One region of the Bacillus arachidis genome, then DNA from elsewhere that is predicted to be linked to it. Evidence: a T-box and tRNA genes for the amino acid it is inferred to sense, from the RefSeq annotation. Region 1 holds a T-box; the other regions hold tRNA genes.
The links. A T-box is a leader RNA that pairs with one kind of tRNA and senses whether it is charged. The one in region 1 lies ahead of tyrS (tyrosine--tRNA ligase), so its partner is inferred to be a tRNA-Tyr.
Positions count from the first base shown of each region.

Region 2: it encodes a tRNA-Tyr, which carries the amino acid that the T-box ahead of tyrS (tyrosine--tRNA ligase) is inferred to sense. The anticodon was not compared.
Region 3: it encodes a tRNA-Tyr, which carries the amino acid that the T-box ahead of tyrS (tyrosine--tRNA ligase) is inferred to sense. The anticodon was not compared.

Region 1 is NZ_CP127376.1:4,129,704-4,137,608, reverse strand. It holds gene acsA (acetate--CoA ligase) at 1-620, shown strand, start outside; gene QRY57_RS22915 (maltose acetyltransferase domain-containing protein) at 720-1,277, shown strand; gene QRY57_RS22910 (hypothetical protein) at 1,353-1,727, shown strand; gene QRY57_RS22905 (RNA polymerase sigma factor) at 1,708-2,253, shown strand; gene QRY57_RS22900 (hypothetical protein) at 2,234-2,479, shown strand; T-box leader at 2,560-2,784, shown strand; gene tyrS (tyrosine--tRNA ligase) at 2,853-4,109, shown strand; gene QRY57_RS22890 (hypothetical protein) at 4,238-4,369, shown strand; gene rpsD (30S ribosomal protein S4) at 4,494-5,096, opposite strand; gene megL (methionine gamma-lyase) at 5,446-6,636, shown strand; gene QRY57_RS22875 (GAF domain-containing protein) at 6,678-7,157, opposite strand; gene refZ (forespore capture DNA-binding protein RefZ) at 7,307-7,905, shown strand, end outside.
Region 2 is NZ_CP127376.1:536,758-544,662, forward strand. It holds rRNA gene QRY57_RS04395 (23S ribosomal RNA) at 35-2,955, shown strand; rRNA gene rrf (5S ribosomal RNA) at 3,057-3,172, shown strand; tRNA gene QRY57_RS04405 (tRNA-Asn) at 3,182-3,256, shown strand; tRNA gene QRY57_RS04410 (tRNA-Ser) at 3,262-3,353, shown strand; tRNA gene QRY57_RS04415 (tRNA-Glu) at 3,364-3,438, shown strand; tRNA gene QRY57_RS04420 (tRNA-Val) at 3,443-3,518, shown strand; tRNA gene QRY57_RS04425 (tRNA-Met) at 3,549-3,625, shown strand; tRNA gene QRY57_RS04430 (tRNA-Asp) at 3,629-3,704, shown strand; tRNA gene QRY57_RS04435 (tRNA-Phe) at 3,714-3,789, shown strand; tRNA gene QRY57_RS04440 (tRNA-Thr) at 3,805-3,880, shown strand; tRNA gene QRY57_RS04445 (tRNA-Tyr) at 3,891-3,974, shown strand; tRNA gene QRY57_RS04450 (tRNA-Trp) at 3,989-4,062, shown strand; tRNA gene QRY57_RS04455 (tRNA-His) at 4,078-4,153, shown strand; tRNA gene QRY57_RS04460 (tRNA-Gln) at 4,266-4,340, shown strand; tRNA gene QRY57_RS04465 (tRNA-Gly) at 4,346-4,420, shown strand; tRNA gene QRY57_RS04470 (tRNA-Cys) at 4,431-4,501, shown strand; tRNA gene QRY57_RS04475 (tRNA-Leu) at 4,512-4,593, shown strand; gene QRY57_RS04480 (YebC/PmpR family DNA-binding transcriptional regulator) at 5,270-5,989, shown strand; gene QRY57_RS04485 (transglycosylase domain-containing protein) at 6,775-7,551, shown strand; gene QRY57_RS04490 (DsbA family protein) at 7,742-7,905, shown strand, end outside.
Region 3 is NZ_CP127376.1:156,289-164,193, reverse strand. It holds gene QRY57_RS02610 (PTS sugar transporter subunit IIB) at 1-215, opposite strand, end outside; gene QRY57_RS02605 (MerR family transcriptional regulator) at 636-1,454, opposite strand; gene rocF (arginase) at 1,794-2,687, opposite strand; gene QRY57_RS02595 (glycerate kinase) at 2,906-4,051, opposite strand; tRNA gene QRY57_RS02590 (tRNA-Ala) at 4,216-4,288, opposite strand; tRNA gene QRY57_RS02585 (tRNA-Gly) at 4,299-4,370, opposite strand; tRNA gene QRY57_RS02580 (tRNA-Lys) at 4,376-4,451, opposite strand; tRNA gene QRY57_RS02575 (tRNA-Gln) at 4,457-4,531, opposite strand; tRNA gene QRY57_RS02570 (tRNA-Tyr) at 4,597-4,680, opposite strand; tRNA gene QRY57_RS02565 (tRNA-Val) at 4,699-4,774, opposite strand; tRNA gene QRY57_RS02560 (tRNA-Glu) at 4,780-4,854, opposite strand; tRNA gene QRY57_RS02555 (tRNA-Thr) at 4,878-4,950, opposite strand; tRNA gene QRY57_RS02550 (tRNA-Asn) at 4,955-5,029, opposite strand; rRNA gene rrf (5S ribosomal RNA) at 5,039-5,154, opposite strand; rRNA gene QRY57_RS02540 (23S ribosomal RNA) at 5,246-7,905, opposite strand, start outside.

The DNA.
Region 1 (7,905 bases):
GTAACTATCCTTGTATGGAAATTCGCCCTGGTTCAATGGGGAAACCAATTCCAGGTGTGAAGGCAGCAATTGTTGATAATGAAGGAAATGAAGTGCCGCCATATACAATGGGGAACTTAGCGATTGCTAAGGGATGGCCATCAATGATGCGCGCTGTTTGGAACAATCCGCAAAAATATGAGTCTTACTTTATGCCAGGAGATTGGTATGTATCGGGTGACTCTGCTTATATGGATGAAGATGGCTACTTCTGGTTCCAAGGACGTATTGATGATGTAATCATGACGTCTGGTGAGCGCGTTGGCCCATTTGAAGTAGAAAGTAAATTAATTGAACACTCTGCAGTAGCAGAAGCGGGTGTAATTGGTATTCCAGACCCAGTGCGCGGTGAAATTATTAAAGCATTTATCGCGTTACGCGCAGGATATGAAGCATCTGATGAATTAAAAGAAGATATTCGTCAATTTGTGAAAAAAGGCTTAGCAGCTCATGCAGCGCCGAGACAAATTGAATTCCGCGATAAATTACCGAAAACGAGAAGTGGTAAAATTATGCGACGCGTGTTAAAAGCGTGGGAGCTAAACTTACCAACAGGTGATTTATCAACAATGGAAGATTAAGAGAAAAAGGTCTGAATGGATATTTCATTTAGACCTTTCTTTTTTGTGCTATCATAAACGATGAATAACTTATATATACGTGTCAAAGGGGATGCTATTATGAAAACAGAAAAAGAAAAGATGATACAAGGAGAAATGTATGCACCTGCTAATCCTGTGTTAGTAGAAGATAGGAATCGTGCTCGCTTATTAACAAGAAAATTAAATGAAATGCCAGAAATAAAATATGAAGAGCGTAGTGCAATCATAAAAGAACTATTCGGAACGACAGGTGATAATATTCATGTTGAATCTTCTTTTAAATGTGATTACGGCTATAACATTCATGTTGGGGAAAACTTTTATGCGAACTTTGATTGCGTGATTTTAGATGTATGCCCAGTTACAGTCGGTGAGAACTGTATGTTAGCCCCGGGGGTTCATATTTATACGGCGACACATCCACTTGATGCAATGGAACGTATCAGTGGCAAGGAATTTGGAAAATCAGTAACAATTGGGAATAACGTTTGGATTGGTGGGAGAGCTATAATCAATCCAGGGGTTACAATTGGAGATAACACCGTGATTGCTTCTGGTGCAGTTGTAACGAAGGATGTTCCTGAGAATGTTGTAGTTGGTGGGAATCCTGCGAAAGTAATTAAAAAAATAAAATAACTTTTTTTGAACCATTTGCCTCTGTCGGTTGTATAAGTGTATGACATGATAGATGAGGAGGCGATTTACGTGTACATGGGGTTTATTATTTCAGGTGTTGTAGTAGTTGTGCTGATGATTGTTATTCTTGGGATTTTAATACCTTTTGATAAGAAGTATATTGTACGAAAAAAAGGAAATAAAATAGATTTTACAAAAACAAAAGTGTATTTTCAGTGGAATGTATTTGATACAATATCTGTCTGTCTTGCGGTGTATGCGTGCATATGCGTACAAGTATTAAATATTTTAGTCTCTTGTGGATTTATGATTAAAAATCCGTACGTCCAGTTTTTTACGAATCAATCACAAGTGTGGACACTTGTAGCAATTGGGTACTTAATTAGCCGAATTTCTTTAACCTTAAAAGGAATAAAGGAGATTAAAAAACATGGCGCAGATTGGGATTAAGGAAGAGCTCATGCTTGCGTATCAAAATGGAGATAGGCGAGCTGGAGAAAAACTATATGTCTTAATTAAACCCGCGCTATATACATTTCTATATCGCTTTAACCGTGATGAGCAATTGAGCATAGATCTCGTTCAAGACACGTTTTTAATGTTAGAACGTAAGAAGTATATGTATGAGATTGAAAAAGGAAAGATTAAAACATATTTGTTCCAAATTGGTTATCGGCTCATGATTAATAAATTGAATCGAAGAAAAAAGTGGCGATCTCTTTTGCCGTTTTTAGTACCAATACAGGAGGGGAAGATTTCACAAGAAGATCGGCTCACAGTAAGGGATGCAATTTTGAAAGTTCCTGAAGATCAGAGGGCTGTCCTTATTCTTTATTATTATCATGATATGCAACAAAAAGAGATTGCTCAGATACTTGGTATTCCTGTAGGAACGGTAAAATCGAGACTTCATGCTGGTATGAAGAAATTGAAACAATTGCTGGAGGTAGATGACATTGAACGAAAATCCCTTTGAGAAAGAATATAAACTGAAACAACATTTAGATAGCGATTATGTAGAAGTACCAAACTTTTCAAAGAAAGTAAATCGTTTCGAGCGATTGCTTCGGTTTCTTGCCTCTCCAGCGAAAGATCCAGTGGAAGCTATAATTGGAAATGATTTATCGATTGTGTTTCATGCTTCACTATTAGCGGGTGTTCCGCTTCTCTCACTTATTACGATATTAATCACGACTTTGTAAAAAAATGGGGGACTGAGAAATTTCCACACCTCTATTTGACACGCCTATACAAATAATGATATAAAGAAAAGTATATGAATAATTGAGCGTGGAAAGGGAGAAGTAGTGATCATTTCCCTGTTTTAGAGAGCTGATGGTCGGTGGAAATCAGCACATAGATGATCGCGAATTACGCCCCTAGAGCATCTTTTTTCGATTGAATCGTATTCAAAAGGGAAAAGACGGTGTTGAGCCGTTATGTGAATGAGGTGGTAGGCTTTTGTCTGCAACTAGGGTGGTAACGCGATAAAAAAATCGTCCCTTATTTGAGGGGGCGATTTTTTTATGTCTTCACATTTCACGCTCTATTAATTTAAAGGAGAGTATGTAGGATATGGGTATTTTACAAGATCTTGAATTTCGCGGACTAATTAACCAGCAAACAGATGCTGAAGGCCTAGAGCAACTATTAGAAAAAGAAAGTGTAAAGTTATACTGTGGTTTTGACCCAACAGCAGACAGCTTACACATCGGTCATATGTTACCAGTATTAATGCTACGTCGTTTCCAATTAGCTGGTCATCAACCAATCGCGCTTGTTGGTGGCGGTACAGGTATGATCGGAGACCCAAGTGGTAAAAAAGCAGAACGTACATTAAATACAAAAGATACAGTTGCTTACTACACAGAAAGTATTAAAAAGCAGCTTTCAAACTTCTTGGAGTTTGAAAATGTAGAAAACCCAGCAACAATGGCAAATAACTATGACTGGCTTGGAAATTTAGACGTAATTACATTCTTACGTGACATCGGTAAAAACTTCGGTTTAAACTACATGTTAGCAAAAGATACAGTTGCATCTCGTTTAGAAACAGGTATTTCATTTACTGAATTTAGTTATATGATTTTACAATCATACGACTTCTTAAATCTATATCAACAACAAGGTTGCCGTCTGCAAATTGGTGGTAGTGACCAATGGGGTAACATTACAGCGGGTCTTGAATTAATTCGTAAATCAGAAGAAGATGCGAAAGCATTCGGTTTAACAATTCCACTTGTTACAAAATCTGATGGTACGAAGTTTGGTAAAACAGAAGGCGGCGCGATTTGGTTAGACCCAGAAAAAACAACGCCTTACGAGTTCTACCAATTCTGGATTAACACAGATGATCGCGATGTTGTAAAATACTTGAAATACTTCACGTTCTTATCTCATGAAGAAATTCTTGAGCTAGAAAAACAAGTAGCTGAAGCACCAGAAAAACGTGCAGCGCAAAAAGCTTTAGGTTCTGAAATGACAAAACTTGTTCACGGTGCAGAAGCATTAGAACAAGCTATTAAAATTTCTGCAGCTTTATTTAGCGGTTCTGTAGCTGAATTAACTGCAAGCGAAATCGAGCAAGGTTTCAAAGATGTACCATCTGTAGAGCGTAGTGCAGAAGATACAGTATTAATCGATTTGCTTGTTGAAAGCAAAATTTCACCATCAAAGCGTCAAGCACGTGAAGATGTGACAAATGGTGCAATTTACGTAAACGGTGAGCGTATACAAGCATTGGATTATGTTGTAACAGAAAAAGACCGCATCGAAGGTAGATTTACAATTATCCGCCGCGGTAAAAAGAAATATTTCTTAATTCGTTACTAATAAAAAGCTTTGAGGAGATTTATCCTCAAAGCTTTTTTTGTTTTAATCTCCTTTTCATGTTCATACGAAAATCACATGTAAGGAGTATCATAAGAGTATAAGTAAAAAGAAAGGAGTGGTAAAACAAAATGTCACTAGAAGCGCTCATCATCTTTTCTTTGCTAAATGCGGGGCAGCTTGCTGAGAATACAAAAGGTGATATACATACAAGTCCAAAGGATGCGTATGTGTATGTGGAGAAACAAGAAGAAAATAAATAATATTATTATATATATAAGGAAATTCAAAAAGGAGGATAAAGATAGCAAGCAGCTATCTTTATCCTCCTTTTTAAACAGCACTATAAGAACGAAAAAAGCCGATCCAAAGATCGGCTTTTTGTCATTAACGAGAGTAGAACTCTACGATTAATGCTTCGTTGATTTCAGCAGCTAATTCAGCGCGCTCTGCATGGCGAGTGAAAGTAGCTTCTAATTTGTCAGCATCGAAAGTTAAGTACTCAGGTACGAAGTTGTTAACTTCGATTGCTTCTTTGATTACAGCTAGGTTGCGAGATTTTTCGCGAACGCTAATTGTTTGACCTGGTTTAACACGGAAAGATGGGATGTCTACGCGAGCGCCATCTACCATGATGTGGCCGTGGTTTACTAATTGACGAGCAGCGCGACGAGTGCGAGCTAAGCCCATGCGGTAAACTAGGTTGTCAAGACGAGCTTCAAGAAGGATCATGAAGTTTTCACCGTGTTTACCTGACATTTTACCTGCTTGGTCAAATGTGCGACGGAATTGACGTTCAGTCATGCCGTACATGTGACGAAGTTTTTGTTTCTCTTGTAATTGTAAACCGTATTCAGAAAGTTTCTTACGTTGGTTAGGACCGTGAGGACCTGGTGCGTAAGGGCGTTTTTCTAATTCTTTACCTGTGCCGCTTAGAGAGATTCCAAGACGACGAGACAGTTTCCAAGCTGGACCTGTATAACGAGCCATAGTTGACTCCTCCTTTAGTGTTTTTATTTTCGTAAAATAAAAACAGGCGTAATTGATATTTACGGGTATTTTGTTTTCATGTACCTTCGCTCCAGCAGCTGGGAGTTACGAGATACACCTCACAACAGAGGAACAAAATACAAACGATAAACTCATATTACAAGGCTGCCTTTTTATTTTACACAAACGCTATTATATCTTTTTGCTGGAATTTCGTCAAGCGAGTTCTTTTTTGTTTTATTCATGGAAATTGTGGAAATTGCAAGAAGGAATTCGAAGCCGTATGAAAGAAAGGATAGCAACATAGAGAAAACGCTTACATAAAATAGAGCATAAGGGGGATGTTTGTATGAAAAAGAAACATATAGAAACAGCGCTTATTCATCACGGGTATGATTCCAAGCTGCATAAAGGGAGTTTAACGCCACCACTATTTCAAACTTCAACGTATACATTTGAAACAGCGCAGCAAGGAGAAGCGAGTTTCGCTGGGCAGGATCCATCTTATATTTATTCGAGACTTGGAAATCCGACTGTGGAATTGTTCGAGGATCGCATGGCTGTTTTAGAAGGGGGAGAATCGGCGCTAGCGTTCGGTTCTGGAATGGCAGCGATTTCGGCGACACTTCTTGCGTTTTTACGTGCTGGAGATCATATCATTTGTTCGAATGGATTATATGGGTGTACGTACGGGTTTTTAGAAGTACTAGAAGAGAAATTTATGATTACCCATTCACTATGTGATATGGAAACAGAAGAAGAGATTGAGTCAAGCATACGTCCGAATACGAAAATAATATTTGTTGAAACACCAATTAATCCAACAATGAGACTGATCGATTTAGAGAAGGTTATTAAAGTGGCAAAACAAAATGAATTGCTTGTCATTGTCGACAATACATTTTGCTCACCTTATTTACAAACACCTCTTACACTTGGCTGTGATGTTGTTCTTCACAGTGCTACAAAATATATTGGTGGCCATGGGGATGTTGTTGCAGGTGTGACGGTTTGTAAAACAAGGGAACTAGCTGAACAAATTCGTCCGATTCGAAAAGATATTGGGGGGATTATGGCACCTTTTGATGCGTGGCTCTTGCTACGTGGGTTAAAGACGTTAGCTGTACGAATGGATCGGCACTGTGAGAATGCAGAAAAAGTAGTAGAGTTTTTGCGGAATCACGAAAGTGTTGCATCAGTTTGGTATCCAGAAGGAGAACTAGCATCTCACCAAATGAAACGCGGGGGCGGTGTGATTTCATTTACGATTAAAGGTGGAAAAGAAGAAGCACAGGCGTTCATGAATGAGTTGCAATTCATTACAATTGCAGTGAGTCTCGGTGACACAGAGACGTTAGTGCAACACCCAGCAACGATGACGCACGCTGTTATTCCAGCGGCGGTACGACATGAAATGGGGATTTTTGACAATTTAACACGCTTGTCTGTCGGATTAGAATCATGGGAGGATATTGTTTCTGATTTAGCGTACGCGTTACAGAAGCTATCGAATACATTTTCTCATGTGAATGGAGAATGAAAAATGAGCCATCGATTTACGGAATCGATGGCTCTTCTCTTTTACATATGTTTTAGGAGCGTTTCCACAAATTTCTCTAAATAGTGTTGATCTACTTCATCGAAACGGTTTTTTTCGGGACTATCAATATCTAGTACGCCGATGACGTTGCCTTCTTGTATAATCGGTACAACAATTTCGGAATTAGAGGCGCTATCACATGCGATATGCCCTGGGAATTGATGAACATCTGCAACAAGCTGTGTTGTTTTTGTTTCAGCTGCTACGCCGCAAACACCGCGCCCAAATGGGATGCGAACGCATGCTGGCATTCCTTGAAATGGTCCAAGTACAAGCCCTGTTCCTTCTGTTACATAAAAGCCAACCCAGTTAATACGCTCTAAGAATTGATTTAAAAGAGCTGAAGCATTTGCTAAGTTAGCAACTACATTTGATTCACCAGTTAACAATGCATCAAGTTGCTTAATTACCGTTTCGTATTGCTCTTCACGTGAGCCTGTATAACTTTCTTTTGTAAACATGGAAACGTCACCCTTTCTATCGAGAAATGTAAAATCATAGCAAAATACGCTGTATTTCATATGACTTTGTCGATAGAAAATTAAAGGAATTTGTCTTAAAAGTCAAGAAATTTAAACTATAGCTGTTCAGAGTGAGAGGAAGTGAGCACGTGAAGCAGACGAAACAAAAAGTAATTGATGCGGCAATTTCGTTGTTTTACACGAAAGGGTATGATGGGACATCGGTGCGCGATATTGCAAAGCGGGCGAATGTGAATGTGGCTAATATTTCATATTATTTTGCTGGAAAGAAAGGTTTATTAGAACAGCTTATAACGGATTTTTTAGAAGGATATATCGGAGTAATTGAGAGGGCATTTGAACAAAGAGAGTACTTACCAGCTAAAGAAGTGTTGAATCAAATTGTACGAGGCATTTTGCGCTATCAGTTTGAACATAGGGAACTTACTCGATTCTTTTACCGAGAGCTTTCACTTGATACAACGTTAATCCGGGAAGTGATGACTGTTTATTTTTCTAAAGAAAGATATTATATAGAGCAAATCATTAAGCAGGGACAAATGCAGCAGGAGTTTCAGAAAGTGTCTTTTACAATGTTTATGACGCAATTAAAGGGTATGATAAACATGCCATATTTATATCCGCAATATATAACAGAAGTCTTGCATTCGTTTCCGTCAGAAACATTCTTTTTGGAAATGTATACGAAAGAAGTAGAGCAATGGATGGAACAAACATTATGTAGACT
Region 2 (7,905 bases), 1.3 Mb from region 1:
TAACAGTGTAGCTCATATTTTTTAATTTTAGTTTGGTTAAGTTAGAAAGGGCGCACGGTGGATGCCTTGACACTAGGAGTCGATGAAGGACGGGACTAACGCCGATATGCTTCGGGGAGCTGTAAGTAAGCTTTGATCCGAAGATTTCCGAATGGGGAAACCCACCATACGTAATGGTATGGTATCCTTATCTGAATACATAGGGTAAGGAAGACAGACCCAGGGAACTGAAACATCTAAGTACCTGGAGGAAGAGAAAGCAAATGCGATTTCCTGAGTAGCGGCGAGCGAAACGGAATCTAGCCCAAACCAAGAGGCTTGCCTCTTGGGGTTGTAGGACATTCTATACGGAGTTACAAAGGAACGAGGTAGACGAAGCAGTCTGGAAAGGCTCGTCACAGAGGGTAACAACCCCGTAGTCGAAACTTCGTTCTCTCTTGAATGTATCCTGAGTACGGCGGAACACGTGAAATTCCGTCGGAATCCGGGAGGACCATCTCCCAAGGCTAAATACTCCCTAGTGATCGATAGTGAACCAGTACCGTGAGGGAAAGGTGAAAAGCACCCCGGAAGGGGAGTGAAAGAGATCCTGAAACCGTGTGCCTACAAATAGTCAGAGCCCGTTAACGGGTGATGGCGTGCCTTTTGTAGAATGAACCGGCGAGTTACGATCCCGTGCGAGGTTAAGCTGAAGAGGCGGAGCCGTAGCGAAAGCGAGTCTGAATAGGGCGTTTAGTACGTGGTCGTAGACCCGAAACCAGGTGATCTACCCATGTCCAGGGTGAAGTTCAGGTAACACTGAATGGAGGCCCGAACCCACGCACGTTGAAAAGTGCGGGGATGAGGTGTGGGTAGCGGAGAAATTCCAATCGAACCTGGAGATAGCTGGTTCTCCCCGAAATAGCTTTAGGGCTAGCCTCAAGTGTTAGAGTCTTGGAGGTAGAGCACTGATTGGACTAGGGGTCCTCATCGGATTACCGAATTCAGTCAAACTCCGAATGCCAATGACTTATCCTTGGGAGTCAGACTGCGAGTGATAAGATCCGTAGTCAAAAGGGAAACAGCCCAGACCGCCAGCTAAGGTCCCAAAGTGTGTATTAAGTGGAAAAGGATGTGGAGTTGCTTAGACAACTAGGATGTTGGCTTAGAAGCAGCCACCATTTAAAGAGTGCGTAATAGCTCACTAGTCGAGTGACTCTGCGCCGAAAATGTACCGGGGCTAAATACACCACCGAAGCTGCGGATTGATACTTACGTATCAGTGGTAGGGGAGCGTTCTAAGGACAGTGAAGTCAGACCGGAAGGACTGGTGGAGTGCTTAGAAGTGAGAATGCCGGTATGAGTAGCGAAAGACGGGTGAGAATCCCGTCCACCGAATGCCTAAGGTTTCCTGAGGAAGGCTCGTCCGCTCAGGGTTAGTCAGGACCTAAGCCGAGGCCGACAGGCGTAGGCGATGGACAACAGGTTGATATTCCTGTACCACCTCTTTATCGTTTGAGCAATGGAGGGACGCAGAAGGATAGAAGAAGCGTGCGATTGGTTGTGCACGTCCAAGCAGTTAGGCTGATAAGTAGGCAAATCCGCTTATCGTGAAGGCTGAGCTGTGATGGGGAAGCTCCTTATGGAGCGAAGTCTTTGATTCCCCGCTGCCAAGAAAAGCTTCTAGCGAGATAAAAGGTGCCTGTACCGCAAACCGACACAGGTAGGCGAGGAGAGAATCCTAAGGTGAGCGAGAGAACTCTGGTTAAGGAACTCGGCAAAATGACCCCGTAACTTCGGGAGAAGGGGTGCTTTCTTAACGGAAAGCCGCAGTGAATAGGCCCAAGCGACTGTTTAGCAAAAACACAGGTCTCTGCGAAGCCGTAAGGCGAAGTATAGGGGCTGACACCTGCCCGGTGCTGGAAGGTTAAGGAGAGGGGTTAGCGCAAGCGAAGCTCTGAACTGAAGCCCCAGTAAACGGCGGCCGTAACTATAACGGTCCTAAGGTAGCGAAATTCCTTGTCGGGTAAGTTCCGACCCGCACGAAAGGTGTAACGATTTGGGCACTGTCTCAACCAGAGACTCGGTGAAATTATAGTACCTGTGAAGATGCAGGTTACCCGCGACAGGACGGAAAGACCCCGTGGAGCTTTACTGTAGCCTGATATTGAATTTTGGTACAGCTTGTACAGGATAGGCGGGAGCCTTTGAAGCCGGAGCGCTAGCTTCGGTGGAGGCGCTGGTGGGATACCGCCCTGGCTGTATTGAAATTCTAACCTACGGGTCTTATCGACCCGGGAGACAGTGTCAGGTGGGCAGTTTGACTGGGGCGGTCGCCTCCTAAAGTGTAACGGAGGCGCCCAAAGGTTCCCTCAGAATGGTTGGAAATCATTCGTAGAGTGCAAAGGCATAAGGGAGCTTGACTGCGAGACCTACAAGTCGAGCAGGGACGAAAGTCGGGCTTAGTGATCCGGTGGTTCCGCATGGAAGGGCCATCGCTCAACGGATAAAAGCTACCCCGGGGATAACAGGCTTATCTCCCCCAAGAGTCCACATCGACGGGGAGGTTTGGCACCTCGATGTCGGCTCATCGCATCCTGGGGCTGTAGTCGGTCCCAAGGGTTGGGCTGTTCGCCCATTAAAGCGGTACGCGAGCTGGGTTCAGAACGTCGTGAGACAGTTCGGTCCCTATCCGTCGTGGGCGTAGGAAATTTGAGAGGAGCTGTCCTTAGTACGAGAGGACCGGGATGGACGCACCGCTGGTGTACCAGTTGTTCTGCCAAGGGCATAGCTGGGTAGCTATGTGCGGAAGGGATAAGTGCTGAAAGCATCTAAGCATGAAGCCCCCCTCAAGATGAGATTTCCCATAGCGTAAGCTAGTAAGATCCCTGAAAGATGATCAGGTTGATAGGTTCGAGGTGGAAGCATGGTGACATGTGGAGCTGACGAATACTAATAGATCGAGGACTTAACCATATAATATGAAGCAAATGTTATCTAGTTTTGAGAGAACATAAAAAACTTATTGACTTTTTTAATCAATCAAGTATAATAATGTTTGTCTCGAGTGAATATAGTCTGGTAATGATGGCAGAGAGGTCACACCCGTTCCCATACCGAACACGGAAGTTAAGCTCTCTAGCGCCGATGGTAGTTGGGGCCTTGCCCCTGTGAGAGTAGGACGTTGCCAGGCTAATATCATTCCGCAGTAGCTCAGCGGTAGAGCTATCGGCTGTTAACCGATCGGTCGTAGGTTCGATTCCTACCTGCGGAGCCATGATTGGAGAGCTGTCCGAGTTGGCCGAAGGAGCACGATTGGAAATCGTGTATACGTCACAAGCGTATCAAGGGTTCGAATCCCTTGCTCTCCGCCATGATAATTTTGGCCCGTTGGTCAAGTGGTTAAGACACCGCCCTTTCACGGCGGTAACACGGGTTCGAATCCCGTACGGGTCACCACTTTGGAGGATTAGCTCAGCTGGGAGAGCACCTGCCTTACAAGCAGGGGGTCGGCGGTTCGATCCCGTCATCCTCCACCATATATAAAAATAGTATATGAATAGTATTATCGCGGGGTGGAGCAGTCTGGTAGCTCGTCGGGCTCATAACCCGAAGGTCGCAGGTTCAAATCCTGTCCCCGCAACCAAATGGTCCCGTGGTGTAGTGGTTAACATGCCTGCCTGTCACGCAGGAGATCGCCGGTTCGACCCCGGTCGGGACCGCCATTTATTTCTGGCTCGGTAGCTCAGTCGGTAGAGCAGAGGACTGAAAATCCTCGTGTCGGCGGTTCGATTCCGTCCCGAGCCACCATTTTTAAATAAATACGCCGGCTTAGCTCAATTGGTAGAGCAACTGACTTGTAATCAGTAGGTTGGGGGTTCAAGTCCTCTAGCCGGCACCATGTAAGTTTCGGAGGGGTAGCGAAGTGGCTAAACGCGGCGGACTGTAAATCCGCTCCTTCGGGTTCGGCAGTTCGAATCTGCCCCCCTCCACCATTTACATTTTATATAGGGGTATAGTTTAAAGGTAGAACAGAGGTCTCCAAAACCTCCGGTGTGGGTTCAATTCCTACTACCCCTGCCAAATAAATACAACATGGCGGTTGTGGCGAAGTGGTTAACGCACCGGATTGTGGCTCCGGCATTCGTGGGTTCGATTCCCATCAGTCGCCCCATTTTTTTAAAATTTACAAATTAATTTAACTTTGATAAGATATTTAATGTCTTACTTAAATATTAATTGTAATAAAATAAGAATTGTAAACATATAATGTATTAGTAATTCGATGGGCTATAGCCAAGCGGTAAGGCAACGGACTTTGACTCCGTCATGCGCTGGTTCGAATCCAGCTAGCCCAGCCATTTTTGCGGAAGTAGTTCAGTGGTAGAATACAACCTTGCCAAGGTTGGGGTCGCGGGTTCGAATCCCGTCTTCCGCTCCAAATTTAATATGGCGGCATAGCCAAGTGGTAAGGCAGAGGTCTGCAAAACCTTTACCACCGGTTCGAATCCGGTTGCCGCCTTTCTTATTATGCCGATGTGGCGGAATTGGCAGACGCGCACGACTCAAAATCGTGTTCCTTCGGGAGTGTCGGTTCGACCCCGACCATCGGTATCAAATAACGTGAAAAAAGACTTTAACAGAAATGTTAAAGTCTTTTTTTGGATTTTTTAGCATAGCAAAATAATAGGAGAGCGTGTGCATCGAATCGTGTACGTGAGCAATTATAAGGGAGCGTAATATATAGGTGGAATTTTTATCCCGCTATTTGCGGGCAGTAATACTCCCACCTCAAAACTCAGCGAAAGCATTGTCCAGTTCCAGTGGACAGAATGTTCGATGTTTTCGCTTCTTCCTGCGAGGCAAAAAATACCTCTACGTCAGAAGCTCCATCCTCCTCACATTCTGGACGAGCCACTTCCACTTTTCTTTAAGAAGTTAGGTGGGAGATAAATTGCCCGTAAAAGCCCGATTGGTGAGGGCTAATAATCAGCGGGGGATGAAGCCCCCCACTGATTAAAGTTTCACTTTATCCTGTTATTCGTGAGCAGTATACTAAACAACATTACACTGTAAAATCATGTTATTTGAGTGTTAAACTCGTAATGAATTATAGAATTAAGGTATAATATAATTTGGGAATGAACTAAATTATATCGATGTATATTATGTCAATAATGTGAGTCGATAATGAACTTTTTGTATTTATTTTGAAAAAGTGTTGAATAAACATTATATTTCATATTAATATTTTTTATGTAGATTTAAACGTGAAAGAGAGTGGAACAGAATGGGTCGTAAATGGAATAATATTAAAGACAAAAAAGCATCAAAAGATGCAAATACAAGTCGCGTATACGCTAAATTTGGACGTGAGATTTATGTAGCAGCAAAACAAGGTGAGCCAGATCCAGAATCAAACCAAGCTTTAAAAGTTGTACTTGAGCGTGCAAAAACGTACAGTGTACCAAAAACAATTATTGACCGTGCAATTGAAAAAGCAAAAGGTGGTTCAGAAGAAAATTATGACGAACTTCGTTATGAAGGATTTGGACCAAACGGATCTATGGTAATTGTAGATACACTTACAAATAACGTGAATCGTACTGCAGCAGATGTACGTGCTGCGTTTAGTAAAAACAGTGGTAATATGGGTGTAAATGGATCTGTAGCATATATGTTTGATGCGACAGCTGTTATTGGACTTGAAGGAAAAACTGCAGATGAAGTGCTTGAAATTTTAATGGAAGCAGACGTAGATGCACGTGATATTTTAGAAGAAGAAGAGGCAGTTATCGTTTATGCTGAGCCTGATCAGTTCCATGCGGTACAAGCAGCGCTTAAGGATGCTGGTATTACAGAATTCACAGTTGCTGAACTAACAATGCTTGCACAAAGTGATGTAACACTTTCAGAAGATGCACAAGTACAATTTGAAAAAATGATTGATGCATTGGAAGATTTAGAAGATGTTCAACAAGTCTACCACAATGTAGATTTAGGGGAATAATATATGAAAAAGAGACCTTTTGTTATTTAAAGCAGAGAGTCTCTTTTTTTATTCCATATGAGACATGGAGAATAGATCTTTATGATTTGATAGGAAGATTATAGGTTATTTCAGTTATTATTAATTTAAGAAGGACAAATGATTTGAGGGGTTATCAAATCATTTGTCCTTTTTAAAATATATTGTGGAATTAAAAACGTCTAGGATGTTGTTTAATCGGTAAGACTAGATAAGATAGTAGAGTAAAAAGTATGCATGGTCATATTGATTGTAAGAACGTTTGTTTGGTGTTATATTTATATTGTTCAAAGTGGAGTATTATATTCATTTTTTTAGAAATACTGTAGAAAAAAGGTTAGCAAGGGACCGACTAAAACTAAAAACTTGCCAGGTGATATAATAGAAGAAGGATGGATATGTGATTTTAAAGCAATTCATCTGAATATATTATATCCATTTTGATTTTATGACATATAAGCCGCGGCCATGAAAATAAAAAGGAACATCCGCTCTTTTCCCCCTTTGTTTTCAAGTGCCATAGAGCTAAAAAGTACTGGCTGCTTCTATATATGGCCGGATTCTCTCTCCAAACTAAAAAGAAGGTATTATGTCGTTTTTTAATTGGGATGTATATAGAAGCTTGCTACTTTTTCTGATAGAATATGTATTTTATAGCTTACAACATTGTAAGGTAAGTGTAAGAGAAATCAATTGGTGATTGCATTAAGAAACAGTATTCTTAATATAAGGGTTATTATAAGCTGCAAAGAAAAGAGGTGTGAACGATGAAAGAACGAGTACTATCTAAGGTTAACTATCATCAAAAGGTTTCATTCAATCCAATTTCAAAATTTCTTTATAAAGCTATTATTTTATTATTACTACTTAGTTGTACATTATTATTAATTGGAAATGTAATGATTGAACGAAGTGATATTAGTAAGCTACATGTACCCGCTAAATTAGAGATGCCAGAATCTCTGGCCCAGGCATTTATTGCGACAGAAGATAAAAGGTTTTATCACCATAATGGTCTAGACTATATAGCAATTGTTCGGGCTTCTATTGAAAATATAAAAGCTGGTGGTATTGTACAGGGCGGAAGTACAATTACACAACAGCTTTCCAAAAATGCCTTTTTATCCAATGAACGTACATTTTCTCGTAAATGGAAAGAGATTTTTTATACAAAAAAAATTGAGCGTACATTTACTAAAGAGGAAATTTTAAAATTATATGTAAGCAATATTTATTATGGAGAAGGTGCGTGGGGGATTGAAAAAGCATCCCAGCTATACTTTGGTAAAAGAATAAATCAATTAACATTGAGTGAGAGTGCAACGATGGCCGCTGTTGTGAAAGCTCCTGCTTATTATTCTCCTGCTCAGAATTATGATAAAGCAGTAGAAAGACGAAATGTCGTTTTGAAATTAATGGAACGAGAAGGATACATTAGCCATGCTGAATATATGCAAGCAATTGGTGAAAAATTAGTAATTCGTCATGATATTGCAACGAAGCATTCGTTGCAAAAAGTAGCCCGTAATAAGGCAGTAAGCTAAAAGCGAAGTTCCATAGAGAGAACTTCGCTTTTTTGAATAGAATAGCCAAAGAGGAGACACAATATTGACACATTTGTTATGTTTTTGGAAATTATGTGAGCGTGTTCATTGCACGACCTGTATAAGTATTGATATTATGTGTAATGTGTACAATAATGTATACAGAATATGAAATTAAAGAGGAATGTATATGAAATCATCAAATAAAATCATGGCTCTTGGTATAGTTTTTTCTATCGCAGTATTGATTGTAATCGGGACAATTGCGTACAGTATCATAAATGATAAAAAAGATAAAGGGGATGAGATGTTTGCTTATTCTACCCAGCAATCTTTAGGGAAGAAAGATGCTCC
Region 3 (7,905 bases), 940 kb from region 1:
TTTCCTGGTAATTGACCTTTCACAGTATTTAAGGCATATCGAACTTGAGGTCCTAATAAAATAATGTCTGCCGTTTGTCCAACATGCTTTGCTTCAGCTAATGGATAAGCATTAATTTCACATTCATAGTTTGTTTCTTCTGCATATCCTCTCATTTTGTTCATCAACATACTCGTAGACATACCTGCATTACATAAAAGAACGATCTTTTTCATACTTATTACCTCCATTATTCACTATTATTAAAAGCGCTTTCATTACAAGTTCACTATAAAATATGGTCTAAGACCAGGGTCAATATCTTTTTGGAATTTTGTTTACCTTAAATTTTCTATATACATAAAATGAATTGAATGCGAGCTGAAAAGTACATGCTTTTCAGTTATCAAAAAAAACAGTAGTTCAATTACGTTTGAACTACTGTTTTTTAATGTTCTCACCTTTCACACCAACAAATTAAGTGCTAATCATTGAATATATTGAGTTGTCTCTTTACAACAGTTAGTCAAATTCCTTTAAAATACATATTTGAATAGTGGATTTCTACCTTTTCTAGTTATATCAAGGCTTATTTGCCAATTTCACTCGGAAAAAGTTAGATAGTTCCCATAGAAACAAGAAAATCTATACCTACTTTACTTTTTACCTTTACTTATAATAGGAATCATAATGATATAATGTTCAATTATTCTCTCTTGCTCTTTTGTCTCACAAACGTATCGACATAAAATATCCCCGTTAAGATTATAGCCAAGGTTCTCTATGATATGTAATGGCTCTTCTAAAATTAGGTTGGATAAGGGTTCGTTCGCATCTTTTTCATATAAATAATTCAAACACTCTCCCATATCTACTTGTAAAACTGATTCATCCATAGGCAATTCGTATTCCCTCATTTTCACTTCAGGGATAGCCATTACCCAATAACTGTTACAAATCGTTTTCAGTTTATATTGTTCAAGTGGAATGTATAGTGCTGGATAGACTGTTGGCAAAAATGATAGCCATTCTTTTAACAGAGGATTTACACATAATGTTCCTTTATCTAAATGAATATGTCTTAGAAGATAATAGGTTTCAGTTGACTCTATAAACCATTGTCTATCTTCTTTTTTATATTTTTTTAATAAGCCCATAAACTCATTAATTTGTTTTATTTCTAATTCCAACTTTTTTATTGTTTCTTCTTTTTCAGTTATTTTGTCATTGCATTTTTCTATCATGGCATCTAATTCTAAACCATTAAAAATAGATCCAATTTCTTTAACATGAAACCCCATTTGACGAAAATTTTTAATGGCTAAAAATATTCCAAAATCTTCATATGTATAAAATCTAAAACCAGTATCTTTATCTTTTTGTGGTTTTAAGAAGCCTTTCTTTTCATAAAACCTTAACGCATCTATCGAAACTCCAAATTCCTTGCCTACTTCTCCTATTTTATATTTCTTCACATATATCACCTCCAAGTCCATAGTTCCTGCTATCATTATTTAACAAATACCTTCATAAACAGTGTAACAAGTTTTAAAAACAATTACATAAAAAATAGGCAACTTAACGGACACAACACAATCGTTTCTCTATCAGATATTACCGAAAGAGTACCCCTACTTCAAACGAAGTGAAGTGGGGGAGTATTCATTAGAAAACTCCCGATACCATATACTATATTTTAACAAGACAATAAAAAGGGATGAACAGATTGTACATATCCAATTTGTTCATCCCTTTGATTTTATTAACTTAAACACCTATTATCTAAATATAATTAGTCGTCGTTTGTCTTACATTTATTTTAGTTTTTCACCGAATAAAGAACCCATTAAAGCTACCGCTGTTGTTGCTGTTCTGTTTTTCTCATCTAAAATCGTATTTACTTCCACAAACTCAGCTGATGTAATAATATCAGCCTCCGCTAGCATTTCCATTGCTAAATGACTTTCACGATAGGATAGTCCACCAATTACAGGTGTTCCCACTCCTGGTGCATCATGTGGATCTAGTCCATCTAAATCTAATGATAAATGAACACCATCTGTATGTGATAAGTATGCAATTGTTTCTTCCATAACCGCAGTCATACCCATACGATCAATTTCATGCATTGTAAATACTTTAATTCCTTCATCGCGGATGAAGTCTTTTTCTCCCTCATCTAATGCACGTGCACCAATGATAACGACGTTTTCCTTTTTCACTTTCGGATACGCCTCGTATAAATTCACTAATGAAGGATGACCATAACCTAAGCTTGCTGCAAGTGACATACCATGAATATTTCCAGACGGTGACGTTTCTTCTGTATTTAAATCACCGTGTGCATCATACCAAATTACACCTAAATTTTTATAATGCTTTGCTACTCCTGCAAGTGTCCCAATTGCAATACTATGATCGCCACCTAGTACAAGTGGAAAACGACCTTCTTCTATAATATGATCAACCTTACCTGCTAATTCATCACAAACTTTTGCAACTTGTGTAAGGTTTCTTAAATTTGTATTTTCAGCTACTTCTTTTTCTCTCTTGATACAAATATCCCCAATATCTTCTACGTCATATCCGATGTTTTGAATTCTTTCAATTACTCCCGCATAACGAATTGCACTTGGACCCATATCAACTCCACGACGCATCTGTCCTAAGTCCATTGGAACTCCAACGATTGAAATTTCTTTCTTCATAGATAGTCTCCCCCTTTTATGCCTTCACTAAATATTTTAAATCTTTTATATACTCTGACTCAACTCGACATTTTTTTGTATGTATATACACCTCATTCACTAATATCTACGTAGAAATCTATATTTTTCGTCTGTTTTATGTATAAAATAAACCGTTTTCTAAAAAATCTCATTACACATGTACACATAAATAGTGAAAAATAAAACGTCCCCTATAATTAGAGACGTTTTCCTGAAGCTATTTTCCATACAGATGCGATATTCCGCGCAGTCATTTCAATATTTTCTCTTGCTGCTATATATGCTTCCTCTAGTGTCATTGGACTTGATGTGGCAGCAAACACAGCATCTATTCCTTCTTTATAAACTGAAATGTGATTCGAAAGTACAGAACCCCCAATAGCTATAACAGGTATATGTAGTCTCTTTGCACGTTTAGCAACCCCAACCGGTGCTTTTCCATAAGCGGTTTGCACATCTATCCTTCCTTCACCTGTAAGAACAAGAGTTGCTTCTTTTATATGTTCATCAAAATTTGTATAGTCTAATACAATTTCAATTCCCTTTCTTAATTGACCTTGTAGTACAGCAACAACTGCAGCCCCTAATCCTCCCCCAGCTCCTGCACCCGGTATCTCTTCCACATCAATGTGTACATGCCGTTTTAATACATAGGCATAATGCTTTAAATTATCATCTAACTGCGTGATCATTTCTGGATTTGCTCCTTTTTGCTTTGCAAATACAAAGGATGCTCCTTTTTGTCCTGTTAAAGGATTGTCTACATCACATGCCGCTTCTATTTTCACATGCGCTAAACGAGAATCCAACTTAGCTAAGTCTAAAGAATCAATAAAATGTAAATTTTCACCGACAGGTTCTATTATTCGTCCATCTTTCCTTAAAAACCTTACACCTAGGGCTGAGAGCATGCCTGTCCCTCCATCGTTCGTAGCACTTCCGCCAAGCCCTAAAATAATATGCTGTACACCTTTATCTAAGGCATCTAATATAAGCTCCCCCGTTCCTTTTGTTGTGGTGATGAGAGGGTTTCGCTGTTCAACCGGAACATGATGCAACCCCGACGCTGCTGCCATTTCAATAAACGCTGTTCTTTTATCTTGAGAAATACCGTAGAATGCATCTACACGTTCACCAAGTGGACCTGTTACGTAAAGTTGAATGATCTTTCCTCCTGTAGCATCAACAAGAGATTGAACGGTACCTTCTCCTCCATCTCCAATTGGAAGTTTCACATACTCAGCTTCAGGAAAAACTTTAGTAAACCCTTTTTCAATGGCCTTACATACTTCTATCGCTCGTAAGCTTTCTTTATATGAATCAGATGCAATAACAATTTTCAACACCTATTCCTCCCTTCCCCCGTATCCACACACGCTTTAATTCAAACCTTATATTTTACTCTATTTTTCTATTGTAAACGAAATAAATGGAAACTTGTCCTTATTAAAGCAGAATAAACAAAAAACCTTACATCAAAAGATGTAAGGTTTTTTCTAATTTATAATGGAGCCTAGCGGGATCGAACCGCTGACCTCCTGCGTGCAAGGCAGGCGCTCTCCCAGCTGAGCTAAGGCCCCGAAGTAAAAAAGCGGAAGACGGGATTCGAACCCGCGACCCCAACCTTGGCAAGGTTGTATTCTACCACTGAACTACTTCCGCGAAAATGGTGAGCCATGAAGGACTCGAACCTTCGACCCTCTGATTAAAAGTCAGATGCTCTACCAACTGAGCTAATGGCTCGTAAATGGCTGGGCTAGCTGGATTCGAACCAGCGCATGACGGAGTCAAAGTCCGTTGCCTTACCGCTTGGCTATAGCCCATTAATATTTACTAGTATGCTTGTCTTTTCAAAAAAATAAACCTTTATCAGGTTGTTTTTTTAAAATGGTGGAGGGGGGCAGATTCGAACTGCCGAACCCGAAGGAGCGGATTTACAGTCCGCCGCGTTTAGCCACTTCGCTACCCCTCCGACATTATAAACTATATATGGTGGAGGATGACGGGATCGAACCGCCGACCCCCTGCTTGTAAGGCAGGTGCTCTCCCAGCTGAGCTAATCCTCCAAAAGTGGTGACCCGTACGGGATTCGAACCCGTGTTACCGCCGTGAAAGGGCGGTGTCTTAACCACTTGACCAACGGGCCAAAAAGTTGTAATACTGTTCGCAAGCTTCCAACCGGGCTTGAACCGGTGACCTCTTCCTTACCATGGAAGTGCTCTACCAGCTGAGCTATGGAAGCATAATGGCTCCGCAGGTAGGACTCGAACCTACGACCGATCGGTTAACAGCCGATAGCTCTACCACTGAGCTACTGCGGAATAATATTAGCCTGGCAACGTCCTACTCTCACAGGGACAAGGTCCCAACTACCATCGGCGCTAGAGAGCTTAACTTCCGTGTTCGGTATGGGAACGGGTGTGACCTCTCTGCCATCATTACCAGACTTTTATTATTATACACATTCTTTTCAGAATGTCAAAAGGAATTTCAAATATATATTCCTTCAAAACTAGATAACATTTGCTTCATATTATATGGTTAAGTCCTCGATCTATTAGTATTCGTCAGCTCCACATGTCACCATGCTTCCACCTCGAACCTATCAACCTGATCATCTTTCAGGGATCTTACTAGCTTACGCTATGGGAAATCTCATCTTGAGGGGGGCTTCATGCTTAGATGCTTTCAGCACTTATCCCTTCCGCACATAGCTACCCAGCTATGCCCTTGGCAGAACAACTGGTACACCAGCGGTGCGTCCATCCCGGTCCTCTCGTACTAAGGACAGCTCCTCTCAAATTTCCTACGCCCACGACGGATAGGGACCGAACTGTCTCACGACGTTCTGAACCCAGCTCGCGTACCGCTTTAATGGGCGAACAGCCCAACCCTTGGGACCGACTACAGCCCCAGGATGCGATGAGCCGACATCGAGGTGCCAAACCTCCCCGTCGATGTGGACTCTTGGGGGAGATAAGCCTGTTATCCCCGGGGTAGCTTTTATCCGTTGAGCGATGGCCCTTCCATGCGGAACCACCGGATCACTAAGCCCGACTTTCGTCCCTGCTCGACTTGTAGGTCTCGCAGTCAAGCTCCCTTATGCCTTTGCACTCTACGAATGATTTCCAACCATTCTGAGGGAACCTTTGGGCGCCTCCGTTACACTTTAGGAGGCGACCGCCCCAGTCAAACTGCCCACCTGACACTGTCTCCCGGGTCGATAAGACCCGTAGGTTAGAATTTCAATACAGCCAGGGCGGTATCCCACCAGCGCCTCCACCGAAGCTAGCGCTCCGGCTTCAAAGGCTCCCGCCTATCCTGTACAAGCTGTACCAAAATTCAATATCAGGCTACAGTAAAGCTCCACGGGGTCTTTCCGTCCTGTCGCGGGTAACCTGCATCTTCACAGGTACTATAATTTCACCGAGTCTCTGGTTGAGACAGTGCCCAAATCGTTACACCTTTCGTGCGGGTCGGAACTTACCCGACAAGGAATTTCGCTACCTTAGGACCGTTATAGTTACGGCCGCCGTTTACTGGGGCTTCAGTTCAGAGCTTCGCTTGCGCTAACCCCTCTCCTTAACCTTCCAGCACCGGGCAGGTGTCAGCCCCTATACTTCGCCTTACGGCTTCGCAGAGACCTGTGTTTTTGCTAAACAGTCGCTTGGGCCTATTCACTGCGGCTTTCCGTTAAGAAAGCACCCCTTCTCCCGAAGTTACGGGGTCATTTTGCCGAGTTCCTTAACCAGAGTTCTCTCGCTCACCTTAGGATTCTCTCCTCGCCTACCTGTGTCGGTTTGCGGTACAGGCACCTTTTATCTCGCTAGAAGCTTTTCTTGGCAGCGGGGAATCAAAGACTTCGCTCCATAAGGAGCTTCCCCATCACAGCTCAGCCTTCACGATAAGCGGATTTGCCTACTTATCAGCCTAACTGCTTGGACGTGCACAACCAATCGCACGCTTCTTCTATCCTTCTGCGTCCCTCCATTGCTCAAACGATAAAGAGGTGGTACAGGAATATCAACCTGTTGTCCATCGCCTACGCCTGTCGGCCTCGGCTTAGGTCCTGACTAACCCTGAGCGGACGAGCCTTCCTCAGGAAACCTTAGGCATTCGGTGGACGGGATTCTCACCCGTCTTTCGCTACTCATACCGGCATTCTCACTTCTAAGCACTCCACCAGTCCTTCCGGTCTGACTTCACTGTCCTTAGAACGCTCCCCTACCACTGATACGTAAGTATCAATCCGCAGCTTCGGTGGTGTATTTAGCCCCGGTACATTTTCGGCGCAGAGTCACTCGACTAGTGAGCTATTACGCACTCTTTAAATGGTGGCTGCTTCTAAGCCAACATCCTAGTTGTCTAAGCAACTCCACATCCTTTTCCACTTAATACACACTTTGGGACCTTAGCTGGCGGTCTGGGCTGTTTCCCTTTTGACTACGGATCTTATCACTCGCAGTCTGACTCCCAAGGATAAGTCATTGGCATTCGGAGTTTGACTGAATTCGGTAATCCGATGAGGACCCCTAGTCCAATCAGTGCTCTACCTCCAAGACTCTAACACTTGAGGCTAGCCCTAAAGCTATTTCGGGGAGAACCAGCTATCTCCAGGTTCGATTGGAATTTCTCCGCTACCCACACCTCATCCCCGCACTTTTCAACGTGCGTGGGTTCGGGCCTCCATTCAGTGTTACCTGAACTTCACCCTGGACATGGGTAGATCACCTGGTTTCGGGTCTACGACCACGTACTAAACGCCCTATTCAGACTCGCTTTCGCTACGGCTCCGCCTCTTCAGCTTAACCTCGCACGGGATCGTAACTCGCCGGTTCATTCTACAAAAGGCACGCCATCACCCGTTAACGGGCTCTGACTATTTGTAGGCACACGGTTTCAGGATCTCTTTCACTCCCCTTCCGGGGTGCTTTTCACCTTTCCCTCACGGTACTGGTTCACTATCGATCACTAGGGAGTATTTAGCCTTGGGAGATGGTCCTCCCGGATTCCGACGGAATTTCACGTGTTCCGCCGTACTCAGGATACATTCAAGAGAGAACGAAGTTTCGACTACGGGGTTGTTACCCTCTGTGACGAGCCTTTCCAGACTGCTTCGTCTACCTCGTTCCTTTGTAACTCCGTATAGAATGTCCTACAACCCCAAGAGGCAAGCCTCTTGGTTTGGGCTAGATTC